Regions from separate parts of the Streptomyces sp. NPDC051740 genome, predicted to be linked through region 2. Evidence: riboswitches for the same ligand, from Rfam matches in the RefSeq annotation. Region 2 holds a riboswitch; the other holds the start of a gene.
The links. Region 2 has a riboswitch for cyclic di-AMP ahead of ACIA6T_RS27990 (transglycosylase family protein). Riboswitches for the same ligand answer to the same signal wherever they lie in the genome.
Positions count from the first base shown of each region.

Region 1: linked by a shared signal. The riboswitch ahead of ACIA6T_RS01610 (NlpC/P60 family protein) and the one ahead of ACIA6T_RS27990 (transglycosylase family protein) in region 2 are both predicted to bind cyclic di-AMP.

Region 1 is NZ_JBITCL010000001.1:314,732-323,395, reverse strand. It holds gene pcrA (DNA helicase PcrA) at 1-1,324, opposite strand, end outside; cyclic di-AMP (ydaO/yuaA leader) riboswitch at 1,565-1,736, shown strand; gene ACIA6T_RS01610 (NlpC/P60 family protein) at 1,744-2,925, shown strand; gene ACIA6T_RS01605 (hypothetical protein) at 3,151-3,504, opposite strand; gene ACIA6T_RS01600 (NlpC/P60 family protein) at 3,865-4,905, shown strand; gene ACIA6T_RS01595 (LuxR C-terminal-related transcriptional regulator) at 4,915-5,628, opposite strand; gene ACIA6T_RS01590 (PspC domain-containing protein) at 5,625-6,917, opposite strand; gene ACIA6T_RS01585 (PspC domain-containing protein) at 7,097-8,458, shown strand; gene ACIA6T_RS01580 (hypothetical protein) at 8,445-8,664, shown strand, end outside.
Region 2 is NZ_JBITCL010000020.1:89,414-98,077, reverse strand. It holds gene eno (phosphopyruvate hydratase) at 1-1,120, opposite strand, end outside; gene ACIA6T_RS27990 (transglycosylase family protein) at 1,353-2,075, opposite strand; cyclic di-AMP (ydaO/yuaA leader) riboswitch at 2,079-2,247, opposite strand; gene ACIA6T_RS27985 (transglycosylase family protein) at 2,453-3,472, opposite strand; gene ACIA6T_RS27980 (cytochrome P450) at 3,676-4,938, opposite strand; gene ACIA6T_RS27975 (nucleoside triphosphate pyrophosphohydrolase) at 5,210-6,202, opposite strand; gene ACIA6T_RS27970 (SurA N-terminal domain-containing protein) at 6,273-6,920, opposite strand; gene ACIA6T_RS27965 (protein kinase) at 7,079-8,575, opposite strand; gene ACIA6T_RS27960 (hypothetical protein) at 8,614-8,664, opposite strand, start outside.

The DNA.
Region 1 (8,664 bases), on a different contig from region 2:
AGACACGGGACTGGGCGTTGGTGCGGTAGAAGACGGCGACGTCGCCCGCCTTGGCCTCGCCCGCGTCGGTGAGGCGGTCTATCTCCTCGGCGACGAACTGGGCCTCGTCGTGCTCGGTGTCCGCGACGTACCCGGTGATCCGCGCGCCCGTGCCGGCGTTGGTCCACAGGTTCTTGGGGCGGCGCGACTCGTTGCGCTCGATGACGGCGTTGGCGGCGCTCAGGATGGTCTGCGTGGAGCGGTAGTTCTGCTCCAGCAGGATCGTGGTCGCGTCCGGGTAGTCCTCCTCGAACTGGAGGATGTTGCGGATCGTCGCGCCGCGGAAGGCGTAGATCGACTGGTCGGCGTCGCCCACCACGCACAGCTCGGCGGGCGGCACCTCGGGCTCGGACGGTGCGCCGGCGGGGTGCTCGGAGGTGCCGACGAGCTCGCGGACCAGCGCGTACTGGGCGTGGTTGGTGTCCTGGTACTCGTCGACCATGACGTGCCGGAAACGGCGGCGGTAGTGCTCGGCGACGTCCGGGAAGGCGCGGAGCAGGTTGACCGTCGTCATGATCAGGTCGTCGAAGTCGAGGGCGTTGGCCTCCCGCAGCCGCGACTGGTAGAGCGCGTAGGCCTGGGCGAGGGTCTTCTCGAAACCGTCGGCGGCCCGGGCGGCGAAGTCCTCCTCGTCGATCAGCTCGTTCTTCAGGTTGCTGATCTTGGCGCTGAAGGACTTCGGCGGGAAGCGCTTGGGGTCGAGCTCCAGGTCGCGGCAGACCAGGGCCATCAGACGCTTGGAGTCGGCGGCGTCGTAGATCGAGAACGACGACGTGAAGCCGAGCTTCTTGCTCTCGCGGCGCAGGATGCGCACGCACGCGCTGTGGAACGTCATGACCCACATGGCGCCCGCGCGCGGGCCGACGAGCTGCTCGACGCGCTCCTTCATCTCGCCCGCGGCCTTGTTGGTGAAGGTGATCGCGAGGATCTGGCCCGGATGGACGTGCCGCTCGGCCAACAGGTGGGCGATGCGGTGGGTGAGCACACGGGTCTTGCCGGAGCCGGCGCCGGCCACGATGAGCAGCGGGGAGCCGGAGTGCACGACGGCGGCGCGCTGGTTGTCGTTCAGCCCTTCCAGCAGCGCGGCGGCGTCGATCACCGGGCGCGGGGCGCCGTCGCGGTAGTAGGTGTCCCGGTCCGGCGGCACGTCGAACTTACCGCCGAACAGGTCGTCCGGGATCCGCTCCGGTACGTGCTCGTCCTCGGGCGGTGGCGGGGGCTCGCCCTCGGGGCCCCGCTGGGCCTGGAGGTCCGCCAGGAAGCTGTCGTCAAAGAGGCTGCTCATCGCTCTCCGAGTCTAGGCCGCCCCACCGACAACCAGGGGCCGCCCCGGGAACATCCCCGGAATCCGGCGCCCGGGACGGGACGCGCACCCTCCAGAACCACCGCCTCACCCTGAGTGACACCGCACACAAGGTCACGAAAATGTATCGGGCATATCACCCATCAACCTTCACAGGGGCCACACCAGTTGGCTACGGTGCGGGCGGGCCGCACGACCCCCACCGGCGAACCTCGCCGGGCCGCGCGGCCTCCGCCGAATCCGTCACTGCCCTCGCGGCAGCCGGAGCCGGGGACCCACCGAGACCATGGGGTGAATCGGCCCACTCCCTCGCGGAGCGGCCGTAGGGCAACCCTTCCGAACCACCCGCCCGAACCCGACAGCTAACCCGGTAGGCGGAGCTTTGGAAGGAGTCGCCTCCCTTGGCGTCGCACCGCAAGTCGCGCACCCCCGGCACGCGCGTGGCAGGCATACGAACCCCGGCCCTCGCCACGGCCGCCCTGACCTCCGTGGCCCTGCTGTCCCAGACGGCCACCGCCGCCCCCTCCGACGACGGCAGGCCGAGCCTGGAGGAGGTCGAGAAGAAGGTCGACGACCTCTACCGCCAGGCGGAGTCGGCGACCGAGAAGTACAACGCGGCCAAGGAGAAGACCGCGAAGCAGCGCAGGCAGGTGGACACGCTCCTCGACGACGTGGCCAAGCGCACCCAGGAGCTCAACGAGGCGCGGGCGGAGCTGGGTTCCTTCGCCGCCGCCCAGTACCGGACCGGCGCCGGCGTCCCCGACACCGCGGCCTTCCTGCTCGCGGACACCCCGCAGGACGTCTTCGACCAGCGCCAGGTGATGGACCGGATGACCGGCCGCCAGAAGGAAGCGGTCGACGACTACGTCACCCAGCAGTCCGAGACGATGAAGAAGCGCCAGGAGGCCACCGAGAGCCTTCAGACGCTCACCGAGACCCAGGGTGACCTGAAGACGGCCAAGGCCACCGTCCAGAAGAAGCTCACCGACGCGCGCGAGCTGATGTCGAAGCTGACCGCCGAGGAGAAGGCGCGGCTCGCGGCGATCGAGAAGAAGAAGCAGAAGGAGGCCGCCCGCAAGGCCGCCGAACTCGCCGAGCAGCAGAAGGCCCAGGAGGAGGCCCAGGAGGAGGCCGCCGCCCAGCAGGACAGCGGCACCTCGGACAGCGCCTCCGGGTCGGCCGGCTCGGCCACCACGCCGTCGACGTCGACGGACTCCTCGTACGCCACCAAGGCCGAGAAGGCCCTCGCCTTCGCCCGCGCGCAGATCGGCAAGCCGTACGTCTGGGGCGCCACCGGCCCCGGATCCTACGACTGCTCCGGCCTCACCCAGGCCGCCTGGAAGGCCGCCGGCGTCACCATTCCGCGCACCACCTACGACCAGGTGAACGCGGGCACGACGGTCCCCGTCTCCCAGGCCCAACCCGGTGACCTGGTCTTCTTCTACGACGACATCACCCACGTGGGCATCTACATCGGCAACGGGATGATGATCCACGCGCCGAAGCCCGGCACGTACGTCCGCGAGGAGTCGATCTACTACGACGGCGAGTCCTCGATCCACAGCGTGGTGCGCCCCGCCTGACCCGCCCAAAAGGGGCGGGGACGGTCCTCCGGCATCGTCCCCGCCTCCTCCCCCCTTCCGTGCCGGTCCGTGCCGCGGCACGCGGCGCCTGGCGCCCGCACTCCCCCCGCGAACGCCGACGGCGGTGACGCTGTCCGCGTCCACCGCCGCCGGCACCCCCTGGCTCGGGGCCCGGGGCGTGTTCTGTCGTGGGCCGCGGTCACGTCCGGGCCCGTGGAGCGGGGGTCAGGTCCACAGCACCGCGACGAAGACGTTCGTCACGGTCAGCAGCCCGACCAGACCGAACAGGCCCTTGTCCACCTTCTCGTCGTCCCGCTTCACGTACACCAGGCCGAGGATCACGATCAGCAGGGCCAGCTTCACGCCGATCTTGATGTTGTCGACGGAGTAGTCCTGGGCCTGGTTGAGGCCGACCAGGACCACACCGGTGACCAGCATCGTCAGCGCGCCGTGCAGCATCGCGGGGACGAACCGGGCGGTGCCCGCGCCCATCGCCTTCATCTGGGTGAGGAAGCCACCGAGGAGCGACGCGATGCCGATGATGTGCAGACCGACGAAGAGGTGGATGAGTACGTCCATGAGGCCGGAGCCTAGCCATAGCCGCCTCGTAGCACTCCGGCGCCCTCAACCGTCCCTCCTCCGCCATATCGGTCATCACCCTGAGTGAAGACGACGAAGCCGGAACAGGATTCCGGTCACTTACGGTCACCCGGCTGTCCGCTCACGCCACTTCCGCACAACCCGTTACCGGGGCCACGCGACCGGGCCTAGCGTCCTCCTCCAGGTGACCGGCTCTCCACCGCCGCCCGGTCCAGGGGCGGCGACCGGACACCACCGCCGAGAAGGTCCGGCGGCGGACGGCTCCCCTGTGCACCCCCGCCGCCGGACCACCGGACGGCAGTCCGCTCCGCGCGGTCGTCGGAAAGGACGGGAATCCAGGTGGCAGCGCACCGCAGGTCCCGACAGCGCGTCGCGGGCGGCACCGCGGCCCGCGCGGCCATCGCCCTCGCCCTCGCCGGCGCGGCCACCGCGACCGGCCTCGACGGGACGGGACACGCCGAACCGCAGCTGACACCGGGCCAGGTCAAGGCCGAGGTCGACAGGCTCTACCGGGAGGCGGAGACCACCACCGAGAAGTACAACGGCGTCAAGGAGAAGGCCGAGTCGGCCCAGCGGCGGCTGCGCGACCTGCAGGACGAGGCGGCCCGCAGGAAGGACCGGCTCAACTCCGCGCGGGACGCCCTGGGCACGGTCGCCGCGGCGCAGTACCGCGGCAGCGGCCTCGACCCCGCCCTGCGGCTCTTCCTCTCCGAGGACCCCGACGGCTATCTGGACGGCGCCGCGCTCGCCGAACGGGCGGGCAGCCGCCGCCAGGCGGCGGTGGGACGCGTACGCACACAGCTCCGGGAGATCGAGCGGTTGCGCGGCGCCGCACGCGTCGAGGTGAAATCGCTGACGTCCCGCCGCGCCGAACTCGAGCGGCACAAGAAGACGATCAACGCCAAGCTGACCGCCGCCCGCCGGCTGCTGTCCCGGCTGACCCCCGGGCAACGCGCGGGACTCACCGACGGAACCGACCGCGCCCCGCACTCCTCGACGGACGCCCGGGACGCCGCCCTCGCGGCCCCCGGCCCCCGCGCGGCGGAGGCCGTCTCCTACGCCTACGCCAAGCTCGGCAGCCCCTACGTCTGGGGCGCGACCGGCCCGGACGCCTTCGACTGCTCGGGCCTCGTCCAGGCCGCGTACCGCTCCGCCGGTGTCTCCCTGCCCCGCACCACCTACGCCCAGATCGACGCCGGCCGCCGCGTCACCCGCTCCGAACTCCGCCCCGGGGACCTGGTCTTCTTCTACTCCGGCATCAGTCACGTCGGCATCTACGTCGGCGACGGCCGCATGATCCACGCCCCGAACCCCTCGGCCCCGGTCCGCGTGGCCCCGATCGACGAGATGCCCTTCGCGGGCGCCACGCGCGTGGTCTGAACGACCCGCTCAGACCAGTCGCCGCGCCGTCGCCCAGCGGGTCAGTTCGTGGCGGTTGGAGAGCTGGAGCTTGCGCAGGACCGCCGAGACGTGGGACTCGACCGTCTTCACCGAGATGAACAGCTGCTTGGCGATCTCCTTGTAGGCGTAGCCGCGGGCGATCAGCCGCAGGACCTCCCGCTCGCGCTGGGTGAGGCGGTCGAGGTCCTCGTCGACCGGCGGGGCGTCGGTCGAGGCGAAGGCGTCCAGGACGAAGCCGGCCAGGCGGGGGGAGAAGACGGCGTCCCCCTCCTGGACCCGGAAGATCGAGTCGACCAGGTCGGTGCCGGTGATCGTCTTGGTCACGTAGCCGCGGGCACCGCCCCGGATCACGCCGATCACGTCCTCCGCCGCGTCCGACACGGACAGGGCGAGGAAACGGACCGGCCGCTCGGCGTCACCCATCAACGGGGCGCAGCGGCGCAGCACTTCGACACCGCCGCCACCGGGCAGGTGCACGTCGAGCAGGACCACCTCGGGCCGGGTCGCGGTGATGACCGTGACCGCCTGGTCGACGTCGGCGGCCTCACCGACCACCTCGACACCCGTCTGCGCGGTCTGCCCTATCTCCGCCTGGACACCCGTGCGGAACATGCGGTGATCGTCGACGAGGACCACCCGCGCATGACGCCCGGCACTCTCCGCCGGTCCCGTCGTTCCGTTCGCCTCGGTCGGCTCGCTCATGACGTCTTCTCCGCCCTCTCCATCTCCAGCTCGACCTCCGTGCCGCCGTCCGGCACCGCGCGCAGCCGCGCCGTGCCTCCGTTGCGCTCCATGCGGCCGATGATCGATTCTCTGACGCCCATGCGGTCGGCGGGTATCGAGTCCGGGTCGAAGCCGGGGCCGCGGTCCCGGACGGACACGAAGACCGTCCTTCCCTCGACTTCGGCGTAGACCTGCACCGCGCCTCCCTCGCCACCGTACTTGGCGGCGTTGACCATCGCTTCGCGCGCGGCCTGCATCTGCGCGCCGATTCTCTCGTCGAGCGGGCAGTCGCCGACGACCACCACCTCGATGGGGACGCCGTGCTTGTCCTCCACCTCGGCGGCGTTGCGCTTCACCGCCTCGGCGAGGGTGGCGGGTTCGTCGTCCTCGTCCTTGCCGTTGCCCTCCGGCTTGTAGAGCCAGGCGCGCAGGTCGCGTTCCTGGGCCCGGGCCAGGCGGCGCACCTCGCCCGCGTTGTCCGCGTTGCGCTGGATCAGGGTGAGGGTGTGCAGCACCGAGTCGTGGACATGGGCGGCGACCTCGGCGCGTTCCTGCGCCCGGATGCGCATCAGGCGCTCCTCGGAGAGGTCCTGGGTCATGCGCACGAGGTAGGGGCCGGCGAGGAGGGTGATGCCGACGAGGACCGCGAGGGCCGCCTGGAGCACCGAGCCGAGGTGGCTGCCGGAGCCCCGCAGGACGAAGATGCCCGAGGCGCCCGCCGTCACCAGGAGCACACCGGCCCCGGCCCGCAGCAGCGTGACCGTGCGCCGGCGGCGGCCGACCTCCATCCAGCGGGCCCGGCGGGCGTTGTCCGCCTGCCGCCAGACCAGGGCGACGCCCGCGCCGACCAGCACGGTCGGCCAGAGGTAGGCCCTGGCCCCGTTGGTCAGGTTCACGTTGCCCACGAAGATCATGGCCACGACGACCATGAGGAGCAGGGCGACGATCTGCCCCTTGTCCGGTTTCCGGGTGACGAGTCTGCGCCGGCCGTCCGGCGAGGTCTCCGTCGTCACCAGCGAGGGCGGCTTCTGCGCGTCCACACCGCCGACGCCCAGCGGTACGAAGAACCAGAACGCGGCATACAGCAGCGCGCCCAGACCGTCGGCCATGAACAGGCCGACGAAGACGAGACGTACCCAGATCACGGGCAGCCCGAGGTGTCCGGCGAGCCCCCGCGCCACACCACCGAGCCAGCGTCCGTCACTGCTGCGGTAGAGCTTGCGCGGCGGCCGCGGCTCGACTACGGGCGCTGCTGCGGCTTCCGACATGCCAATGATGGTCACACGCCCGGAGTACCGGAGCATCAGGGTCGGCCCCGGAGACTCCCCTGATCTCCGCGGCCCTGGTCCGTCGAACGCTCCCCCGGTCCCACTCGGGGACCGATATCAGGGTCCGGCCAGGGTCGTACCGACTGCCGCCACGGCGGCTCGCCCGTCACCATGGACCCATGACCGATCACCAGCACGCCGCGACGGGTCCGGGACCCGTCGCGGGCCCGGAGGGAGCGACCGCCCCGCCACCGGAGCCGGCCGACGAGAGCGGGCACTTCCGGCGCGACCGCCGGCACCAGATGCTCGGCGGGGTGTGCGCGGGGCTCGGCCGGCAGTGCGACATGGACCCGGTGATCTTCCGGATCACGCTCGCGGTCCTGTCCGCCACCGGCGGCATCGGCCTCATCTTCTACGGCTTCGCCTGGCTCTTCGTCCCGTACGAGGACGAGGAGGAGAACGAGATCCGCCGGCTGCTGACCGGCCGGGTCAACGGCCACACCCTGACGGCCGTGCTGTTCGCGCTGGTCGGCTGCGGCGTCTTCCTCACCATGCTGAGCAACGACGGAGTGCTGAGCTTCGCCGTCATACTGTCCCTGCTGCTCGCCGGCGCCGGGTACTGGTCACGGCGGCGCGGTGCGCCCAGCCCCGACCACATAGCCGCCCAGGCCGTGGCCGACGCCCCGCCGGAGCCCCAGGCACCGCCGGCCCCCTCCGCCTTCCCGTCGTGGTGGCGTGACCCCATCGTCAAGGACGGCACCCACGTCGGGGGCACGGGCTACCTGTGGGGCCCCCGGGACGCCCGCGACATGGACGTCGCCGCCGCCGTCGACAGCGGGCTCGACCCCCGCACCGGCACCCGTGGGAAGGCGTACGCGCCGCCCCTCCGTCCCCCGTTCCCGCGCGGACCCCGTGACGGGATCGGCGGCCGGGTCTTCCTGCTCGCCCTGCTCGCGGGCGGCCTCGGTGCCGGGCTGACGTGGGAGAACCACCCCCTCGGCACCAGCCTGCAGACCGGTCTCGCCTGCGCGCTCGCCGTCTTCGGTCTCGGCGTGGCCGTCAGCGCGTTCCTCGGCCGCACCGGGGCGGGATCGATCATCCTGGCGGTCGTCACGGCGGGCCTGCTCGCCGGCTCGGCCGCCCTGCCCAAGGACATCGGCACCGACTGGAAGCAGACGACCTGGGCGCCCGCCTCGGCCGCGCAGATACGCCCGGCCTACGACCTGGGCGCCGGCGAGGGCGAACTGGACCTGTCCGCGGTACGTGTCCCCGAGGACCGCACCGTCTCGACGCGGGCCGATGTCGGCCTCGGCCGGATCCATGTGATCGTGCCCAGGGACGTGACCGTGAGGCTGAGCGTCGATGTGGGAGTGGGGGACATCCAGTTGCCGGGCGACAGACAGAAGGACGTGGACGTGGCACCGGGCAAGCACAAGGAGGTGACCCTGGAGCCGCCGGCCGGCGTCGAGGAGGCGGGCACGCTCGACCTCGACCTCCAGGTCGGCGCGGGACAGGCGGAGGTGAGCCGTGCCGCGTCATGAGTTCCAGCCGGGCAGGCTGGTGGCCGGCGCCTTCCTCGTTCTCGCCGCGGTGATCTACGCCGGTGACGCGGGCGGCGCCTGGGACACTCCGTGGTTCGTGGTGATCCCCGTGGTCACCGGCGGGCTCTGTCTGGCCGGCGCGGTGGGTTCCCTGACCGGCCTCGTACGGCGGCGCCGGGGTCGGACGGCTCCCCGGAAGGCCGACG
Region 2 (8,664 bases):
CGATGGTGACGTCCTCGGTCTCGCCGGAGCGGTGGGACATCATGCACTTGAAGCCGTTGCGCTGGGCCAGCTCGACGGCGTCCAGGGTCTCGGTCAGCGAGCCGATCTGGTTGACCTTGACCAGCAGGGCGTTGGCGGCGCCCTCCTCGATGCCGCGGGCGAGGCGCTCGGGGTTGGTGACGAACAGGTCGTCGCCGACGAGCTGGACCTTGTCACCGAGCTTGGCGGTGATGGTCTTCCAGCCCTCCCAGTCGTCCTCGAACAGCGGGTCCTCGATGGAGACCAGCGGGTACGCCTCGACGAGCTCGGCGTAGTACTCGGTCATCTCGGCGGCGGAGCGCTCCTTGCCCTCGAAGGTGTAGGAGCCGTCCTTGTAGAACTCGGACGCGGCGACGTCGAGCGCGAGGGCGATCTGCTCGCCGGGGGTGTAGCCGGCCTCCTTGATCGCCTCGAGGATGAGGTCGAGGGCCTCGCGGTTGGAGCCGAGGTTCGGGGCGAAGCCGCCCTCGTCGCCGAGGCCGGTGGCCAGGCCCTTGCTCTTCAGGACCTTCTTCAGGGTGTGGTAGACCTCGGTGCCCCAGCGCAGGGCCTCGGAGAAGGACTCCGCGCCGATCGGGGCGATCATGAACTCCTGGATGTCCACGTTGGAGTCGGCGTGCGAGCCGCCGTTCAGGATGTTCATCATCGGCACCGGCAGCAGGTGCGCGTTGGGGCCGCCCAGGTAGCGGAAGAGCGGGAGGTCGGAGGCCTCGGAGGCGGCGTGGGCGACGGCGAGCGAGACGCCGAGGATGGCGTTGGCGCCGAGGGAGCCCTTGTTGTCGGTGGCGTCCAGGTCGAACATCGCCTGGTCGATCAGGCGCTGCTCGGTGGCGTCGTAGCCGACGAGTTCCGGGCCGATCTGCTCGATGACGGCCAGGACGGCCTTCTCGACACCCTTGCCCAGGTAACGGTTGGCATCGCCGTCACGGAGTTCGATGGCCTCGAAGGCGCCGGTGGAGGCGCCGGACGGGACGGCGGCACGACCCGTGCTGCCGTCGTCGAGGCCGACCTCGACCTCGACCGTGGGGTTGCCTCGGGAGTCCAGGATTTCCCGGGCTACGACGACGTCGATGGACGGCACGAGCATCTCCTTCTTGGATGTGACGCGGGTGGGCAGGACCCCGGAGGGTCTTGCGAGTCCGAGCCTAACCGGCTCCGGGCGATCGGCCATCCGGCCGCCCGTCCCGTGGACAGAACCGAGAGTAAATTGTTTCCGAATGGAACAAAGCCGTTTCCGGAAACCCGGCCGCAAAAACCCCGCCCCGGCGCGTACGGGGGAAGACGCGCCGGGGCGGGGAGCAGGGGGCAGCCGCTTACTTGAGGTGCAGCTGCTGGCCCGGGTAGATGAGGTCGGCGTCGTCGACGATGTCGTCGTTCAGCTCGAACAGCTCGGCCCAGCCGCCCTCGACGTCGTGCTCGGTGGCGATGGAGCTGAGGGTGTCGCCCTTGAGGACCTTGTACTCGCCGTCGCCCTTCTCGACCTTCTTGCCGGTCGGGGTGGTGACGGTCTTCTCCTCGGCCTTCCGCTCGACCTGCTTCTCGGTCTTCTGCTCGGCGGCCGGGCGCTCGGTGGAGCGGGAGGCCTTCTGCTCGGTCTCACGGGTCCCGGTGGAACCGGTGCTCTGCGAGGAGCCGGAGCCGTTCGAGGAGGAGCCGGTGTAGGCGGCGTTGGACAGGCCCGTGCCGCAGACCGGCCAGGCGCCCTTGCCCTGGCCCGCGAGGACCTTCTCGGCGATCTCGATCTGCTGCGCCTTGCTGGCCCGGTCGGCGGTGGAGGCGTACTGCGTGCCGCCGTACGCGGCCCAGGTGGAGGCGGAGAACTGCAGGCCGCCGTAGTAACCGTTGCCGGTGTTGATGGACCAGTTGCCGCCGGACTCGCACTGGGCGACGGTGTCCCACTCGGAGGCGGTGGCGGCGGAGGCGCTGCCGGACGCCATCAGCGGGGCGGCGACGGCGGCGGAGGCGACACCGGCGACGGCGATCGCGCGGGTGGCCTTGGACGGACGACGGTGCTTGCCCTTGCCGGAAAACAGCATGGTGGATCCCCTCACCGACGCCTGCGAGGTGAGCTGTCGGGTTCGGGCCGGTTGAGTTGCCCGGCCGCGCCCCTTGCGGGACGCGGCTTCACCCCAAGCCCTCTCCGGTGTCAACCACCGGAAGGGGCGCTTACCTTGGGTCCCCCGCTCCTGCCTACGGCGCATGACGCGACGACTGTTCCCGTGCTGCCACTGGCAGGATTCGGCGTGGCGGCAGCCGGGGCCCGCGGTGGCGAGCGGTCACGACCGTAGACACGCGATCCGCGGAATTTCAAAGACGATCAGGGCCTCTGAGACCTATCTCTCACAGTCTTTAAACCGGACATTCGTCGCGAATCATGACGCCAACTGCCGCCGCGTCCAGTCCCTTTCGGGCGTCACTTCTCGTCCGGTCCGACCCCGACCTCGAGCTCCTGACCCGGCAGGATGAGGTCCGGGTCGGCACCGACGACCTGCTCGTTCTCGGCGTAGAGCGACCGCCATCCGCCGCCCAGCTCAAGGGAGTCGGCGATGGACGAGAGGCTGTCGCCGGTGCGCACGGTGTACGAGCCGTCGGCGGCATCGCGCGAGGCGTCGGTGCCGCGCGAGGCATGCCGGCCGGACGATTCCGACGTACGGTCCTCCACCACACCCTCCTCGGCGGTGACGCCGCGGTGGCGGCCCGTGCCGGTGTCCTCGGTGTCGGTGACTTCGGAAGAACCGGTGGTCTGCCCCGACTTGTCCGACTCGTCACTCTTGGGGGTGGCCGAGGCGGAGGGGGAGGTGCCGGATCCGTCGCCGGAGCCGGTGTCCGAATCCGTGTCCGAGCCGCTCGCCTCGTCGGACTTGGCCGATTCACCGGCCGCACCCTCGCCGTCCTCCGGCCCTTCCGCGTCGGACGAGGCCGACGGGGAGGGCGAAGCGGACGAATCACCGGAGTCCGAAGAATCGGATGATGCGGAGGAGTTGGAGGAGTTGGAGGAGCCGGACGTGTCCGAGGTCGAGTCCCCCGCCACGCCCGTGTCGATGTCGGCCGACGTCGAGTCCTGGTTCAGGCCCGCCGTCAGTCCGCAGGTGCGCCACGCGCCGACCCCCTGGTCGGCGAGGATTCTCTCGGCCACGGCTATCTGCTGGCCGCGGCTGGCCTGGTCGGGGCTGGTCGCGTAGTCCAGTCCGCCGTAGCTCTCCCAGTCGTCCTGGGTCAACTGCAGGCCGCCGTAGTAGCCGTTGCCGGTGTTCTGGCTCCACGAGCCGCCGGACTCGCACTCGGCGACCCGGTCCCAGGTCGCGCCGTCGGCCGCGCTGGCGCTGCCGGCCCCGAGGAGCGGGATCGCGATGGCGGAGCCGGTCACCCCGGCCGCGACGAGGAGAGCCGGAGCCTGGCGGGGGCGGCGGTGCCGACCGTTCCCGGAGAGCATGCGGAGACCTTTCGCAAGACAGCAATGACCGGCGCGGCGAACGGAAACCGAACCGATGCACCGCACTTGATGGGTGAACGTATCCGCAGACGATCACTTGTCACAAGTTCATGCCGCGCAGATCACGTGAAGATCACAGAGTTGAGCGCGTGTCATGTTTGCGCCGGTCCGCTCGGGGGCACAGCGGACGGCGGCCCGGTCCGTCACTTCCGCGGAGGGGTGAACTCCACCGGGAGCGTACGCAGTCCGCGCATGATGAGCCCGCCCCGCCAGCGGAGTTCGGCCGGTTCCGCCGCGAGCCGCAGGTCCGGCAGGCGCGTCAGCAGGGTGGCGAGCGCGATCTGGCCCTCCAGGCGGGCCAGCGGGGCGCCCAGGCAGTAGTGGATGCCGTGGCCGTATCCCAGATGCTGGTTGTCGCGCCGGCCGAGGTCGAGCACGTCCGGGTCGGCGAACCGCTCCGGGTCCCGGTCCGCGGCGGCGAGTACGACGAGGACGGGGTCGCCGGCCGCGATGCGCTGCCCGCCGATGGTGACCGGCTCGGTGGCGAACCGCCAGGTGGCGAGTTCCACGGGACCGTCGTACCGCAGGAGCTCCTCGACACCGGTCTCCAGCAGCCCGCGCTCCCCGGCGGCGAGGGCCCCCTGCAGGCGCTCACGCTGGTCGGGGTGGGTGAGCAGGGCGTAGGTGCCGTTGCCGATGAGGTTGACGGTGGTCTCGAAGCCGGCGAACAGCAGGATGAACGCCATGGCGGCGGCCTCGTTCTCGGTGAGGTGCTCACCGTGGTCGGAGGCGCGGATGAGGCCGGAGATGAGGTCCTCGCCGGGGGCGGGTTCGGCGGGGAGCGCCTCGCGCTTGCGGTGGATCAGCTCGGCGAGGTAGCCGCGCATCTTCTTCACGGACCGGGCGACCCCGCCGCGCGGTCCTCCGCCGTGACGGATCATCATGCCCGCCCAGTCCCGGAAGTCGTCCTGGTCCTCGCGCGGGACACCGAGCAGGTCGCAGATGGCGTGGATGGGGAGGGGGAAGGCGAACTCGTGGATGAGGTCGGCGGAGCCGCTGTCCGCGAACCGGTCGATGAGCCCGTCGGTGAGCTCCTGCACCCGGGGCGCGAACTCGGCGACCCGGCGCGGGGTGAACGCCTTGCTGACCAGCCGGCGCAGCCGGGTGTGGTCCGGCGGGTCGATGTTCAGCAGATGCGTCATCAGCTCCGCCTGGCGCTCCCCGGGGATACCGGTCCTGCCCTTGGCGTGCGCGGGCTCGTCGTGGTGCGCGGGGTTCTTGGACAGCCGGTTGTCGGCGAGCGTCTGCTTGGCATCGGCGTACCGCGTGACCAGCCAGGCCTCCACCCCACTGGGCAACCGGGTCCTGCGCACGGGCTCATGCTCACGCAGCCAGGCGTAGGCGGGGTAGGGATCGGCGGCGAACTCCCAGGTGAAGAGTTCGGGAGTGGTGGGCTGGTCATGCATGCGGCGACCCTAACGGGCGGGACAGGGAGCGCGGCGCGGCAGAACTCGGGTGACTGGGGTCGTCCGGCGGGCGCGGGTGCGTCGGGGTTGCTCGCGCAGTTCCCCGCGCCCCTTTGGGGGCGCGGGGAACTGCGCAAGGGGGGTCTGGGGGCAGCGCCCCCAGGGACGATGGGGGTCCCCCGCTCGAGCGAAGCCGAGAGTGGGGGAGGGAAGGGGCGGCGGGGGCGAAGAACTCCTGCCCCGGACCCTGCACCCCGCACTCGCCCCCGGCTCAGCCCTCCCCCTGCCCCTCCGCGAAGCGGATCGCGTCGCGATACACCCGCGCGGCCGCCCGCAACGCCGCCTCCGGATCCACCCCCTCCGCCTCCGCCCGAACCGCCAGGCCGAGCAGTTCGTAGCCGATGCCCTCGCCCGCGGGAAGGGGGACGGAGAGGCCGGCGGTGCGGACGCGGGACGCCAGCTTCGCGGTGAGGGCGAGGGCGGGCTGGCCGAGGGGGATGCCGTCGGTCACGGACTCGCGCCGCTTCTCGATCGCCTTCGTGCGCAGCCAGTGTTCCTTCACGTCCTCGGGGGTCTCGGCCGTCTCGTCACCGAAGACGTGCGGGTGACGGTGGATGAGCTTGGCGACGATCCCGCCGGCCACGTCGTCGACCGAGAAGGGGGCGTCCGGGTCCTCCTCCGCTATCCGCGCGTGGAAGACGACCTGGAGCAGCACGTCCCCCAGCTCCTCGCGCAACTCGTCCCGGTCGCCCTCCTCGATGGCCTCGACGAGCTCGTACGCCTCCTCGATGCCGTACTTCGCCAGGCCCTTGTGGGTCTGCCGCGACGACCACGGGCACTCCGCGCGGATGCGGTCCATGACCTGCACGAGGTCGAGCAGCCGGGCGCCCGGCAGGTCGTAGGAGGCGGGCAGCAGCTCCAGCTCGGGCATCCGCACCCTGCCGGTCCCGGCCAGCCGCGCCAGCCCGTCGGTCAGCGCCGGCTCGCCCTCCCCCGTCGCCACGACCACCACCGTCCGCCCGCCGGCGCAGGCGTCGACGATCTCCTCGGCGGTCGGTGCCGCCTCCTCGACCGGTGTCCCCGCCTCCCGCAGATACGGCAGCTGCGGGTGGGCGCCGTCCGCGCACAGCACCCTGTCGGCCGCGCGCAGGGCCTGCCAGGCCGGCCAGGACAGCAGGCCGGGCGCGACACGGTGGCTGGTGGTGAGCAGGACGACTCGGCCGGGGGCGGTCCCGGAGTCCGGTGCGGGGCTGGTTGCGTTCACACTGCGAAACTAGCCCACCCCGCCGACAGCCCCCGAGTTGTCCACAGGCCGGTTGTCCACAGGCGGCGGGTCAGAGCGTCTGCGGCATCCCGGTCGCCGTGACGTCCCGCACCCACGGCGCCCTGGCGTCGACCCGGCTGCTCTTCTCGACGTCCCAGTCGCCGTAGCGCGGGTTGAGGTCGATGTCGAGCTTCTTGCCCGCCTCGGACAGCGCCTGCCAGAACTCGGGCCGGCTGGTGTCGGTGCCGAGCTGCTGGGCGAGCTTCTGGGCCTGGATCTGGAGGCGGAAATTGGCGTCGAGGCGCTGCGGCGGGATGCCGTACTGCTGCAGCCAGGCCGCCTCCAGCGCCTCGGCGCCGCCGGCCTGCTGCTCCAGACCGGACCGCATCCGCTGGACCTCGCGGTCCGTGACCGTCACGCCGGCGTCCTGTGCGGCGCGCTCCAGCACCCGGTCCAGGACCATGCCGTGCAGGGTGTCGCGGGTGAGGCTGCCGGTGCGGGCGATGGCCTGCTGGTACTGGGCGTCGTCCGGTACGGCCGCCCGCTGGGCCGCGCGGACCTCGTCGACCCGGTTCTCCAGCTGCGACACGGTGATCCGCTCGCCGCCGACGACGGCTGCCGCACCGGGGTGCGCGTCGTTCCCGCAGGCGGTGAGCAGGGGCGCCGCTGCGGCGATCGCGGCGGTGAGGAGGAGCGCGGTGCGACGGCGGCGGTGCAAGGAGACCTCCTGAGGAGAGCTTGTGCGGCGGTGCACAAAGTCTTGCGGTGATCGATGGTAGGCATCGGCCAAGCTCTGGCCAACCCATTCGACCAACGATTCACAAGGACTTCCGGCACCGGCGTCCGCCCCGTACGGCGCAGCGGCCCGCCGTCCCGCTATCCGCGCACCTGTCCCAGCCACTGCAGGGTCCGCCGGATGTCGGCGGCCAGCGGGTGCCCCGGTCCCTGTACGCGTTCCACGTCGTGCAGCAGCCGCACCAGCGTGTCGTGCGCGGCGGCCCGGTCGCCCAGGGCGAGCAGCAGATGGCCGATGCGGCGGCGCACGTCGTGGGCGAGCTGCGGGTCGCCGGCGGCCACGTACTGGTTCTCGTAGTACGCCAGCAGCGCCCGGTACTCGGCGAGGGCCGCCGCGGGTTCGCCGAGCTGCTCCAGGCACTGGGCGGCCTCGTAGCGGTAGCGCAGGGACTGCGGGTCGGCCTGGCCGGCCTCGGCGGCGCGTTCGTCGGCGAGGCGGCGCAGTTCGGGCAGGGCGCGCCGGTACTGGCCGTCGTCCAGGAGCGTGGCCGCGTACTGCTTGCGCAGGGTGCGCACGACCGGCGAGTGCTCGCCGTGCTGCTCGGCGGCGATGGGCAGGATCGAGCCGAGGATGTCGACGGCCTGGGTGATGCGGCCCTCGCCGAGCAGCCGTTTCACCTCGTCCACGGCGGCGGCGACGTCGGCCTTCTCCGCCGCGGGCGCGGGCGGCGCGGCGGGGGCCGGCTGGGGCGCGGGGGTACGGGCGCGGTCCGGCCAGGGGGCGTGCGGGCGCAGGAAGGGGCGGGTGGGGTCCAGGGGCGCGCCGGTGGGCGTTCCCCGCGCGGGGAGGAGCTGCGCCAGGTGTTCGTAGACCTCCTGCGCGGAGTCCGGGCGGTGCTGCGGGTCCTTGGCCAGCAGCCGCAGCACCAGGGTCTCCAGGGCCTCGGGGACCTCCGGGCGGATCCGGCGCACGGGCACCGGCGGCTCGTACAGGTGCCGGTGCAGCACCCCGAGCGCCGTGGAGCCCGCGAACGGCACGTCGCCGCTGAGCAGCTCGTGCATCAGCACCCCGAGCGCGTACAGGTCCGTGTACGGGCCGACCGCGCCGCCCATCGCCTGCTCGGGCGCCATGTAGGCGGGCGAGCCGATGGGCGAACCGGTGTGCGTCAGGCGCGTGGTGTCGCTGTCCATGACGGAGGCGACACCGAGGTCGAGCACGGTGACGGTGCCGTCCTGCTTCACCATCACGTTGCGCGGCTTGAGGTCGCGGTGGACGATCGGCACGGCGTGCACGGCGCTCAGCACGGCGCACAGCTGCGCGGCCACCGCGACCGTCCACTGCCACGGGTACGGGTCGTGTTCGGCGAGGTGGTCGCCGAGGTCGGCGCCGTCGACGTACTGCATGACGAGGAACAGCTCCTCGCCCTCGCTGCCCGCGTCGTGCACGGTGACCAGGCCGGGGTGGTCGACCTGTGCGGTCACCCGGCACTCGCGCACGAAGCGGCGGCGCAGTTCGTCGGCCTCCTGGCCGGCCACCTTGTCCGGGCGCAGCAGCTTCACCGCCACGCGCCGGTCCAGCCGTTTGTCGTAGGCCGTCCAGACCTGTCCCATGCCGCCCTGTCCGATGAGCGTGGACAGTTCGTAGCGGCCGGCGACGACACGTCCCGTCGTCACGCTCACCTTCCGCCCCCGTGGTTGCCGTGCTGTCCGGGATTGCCGTCCTGGCG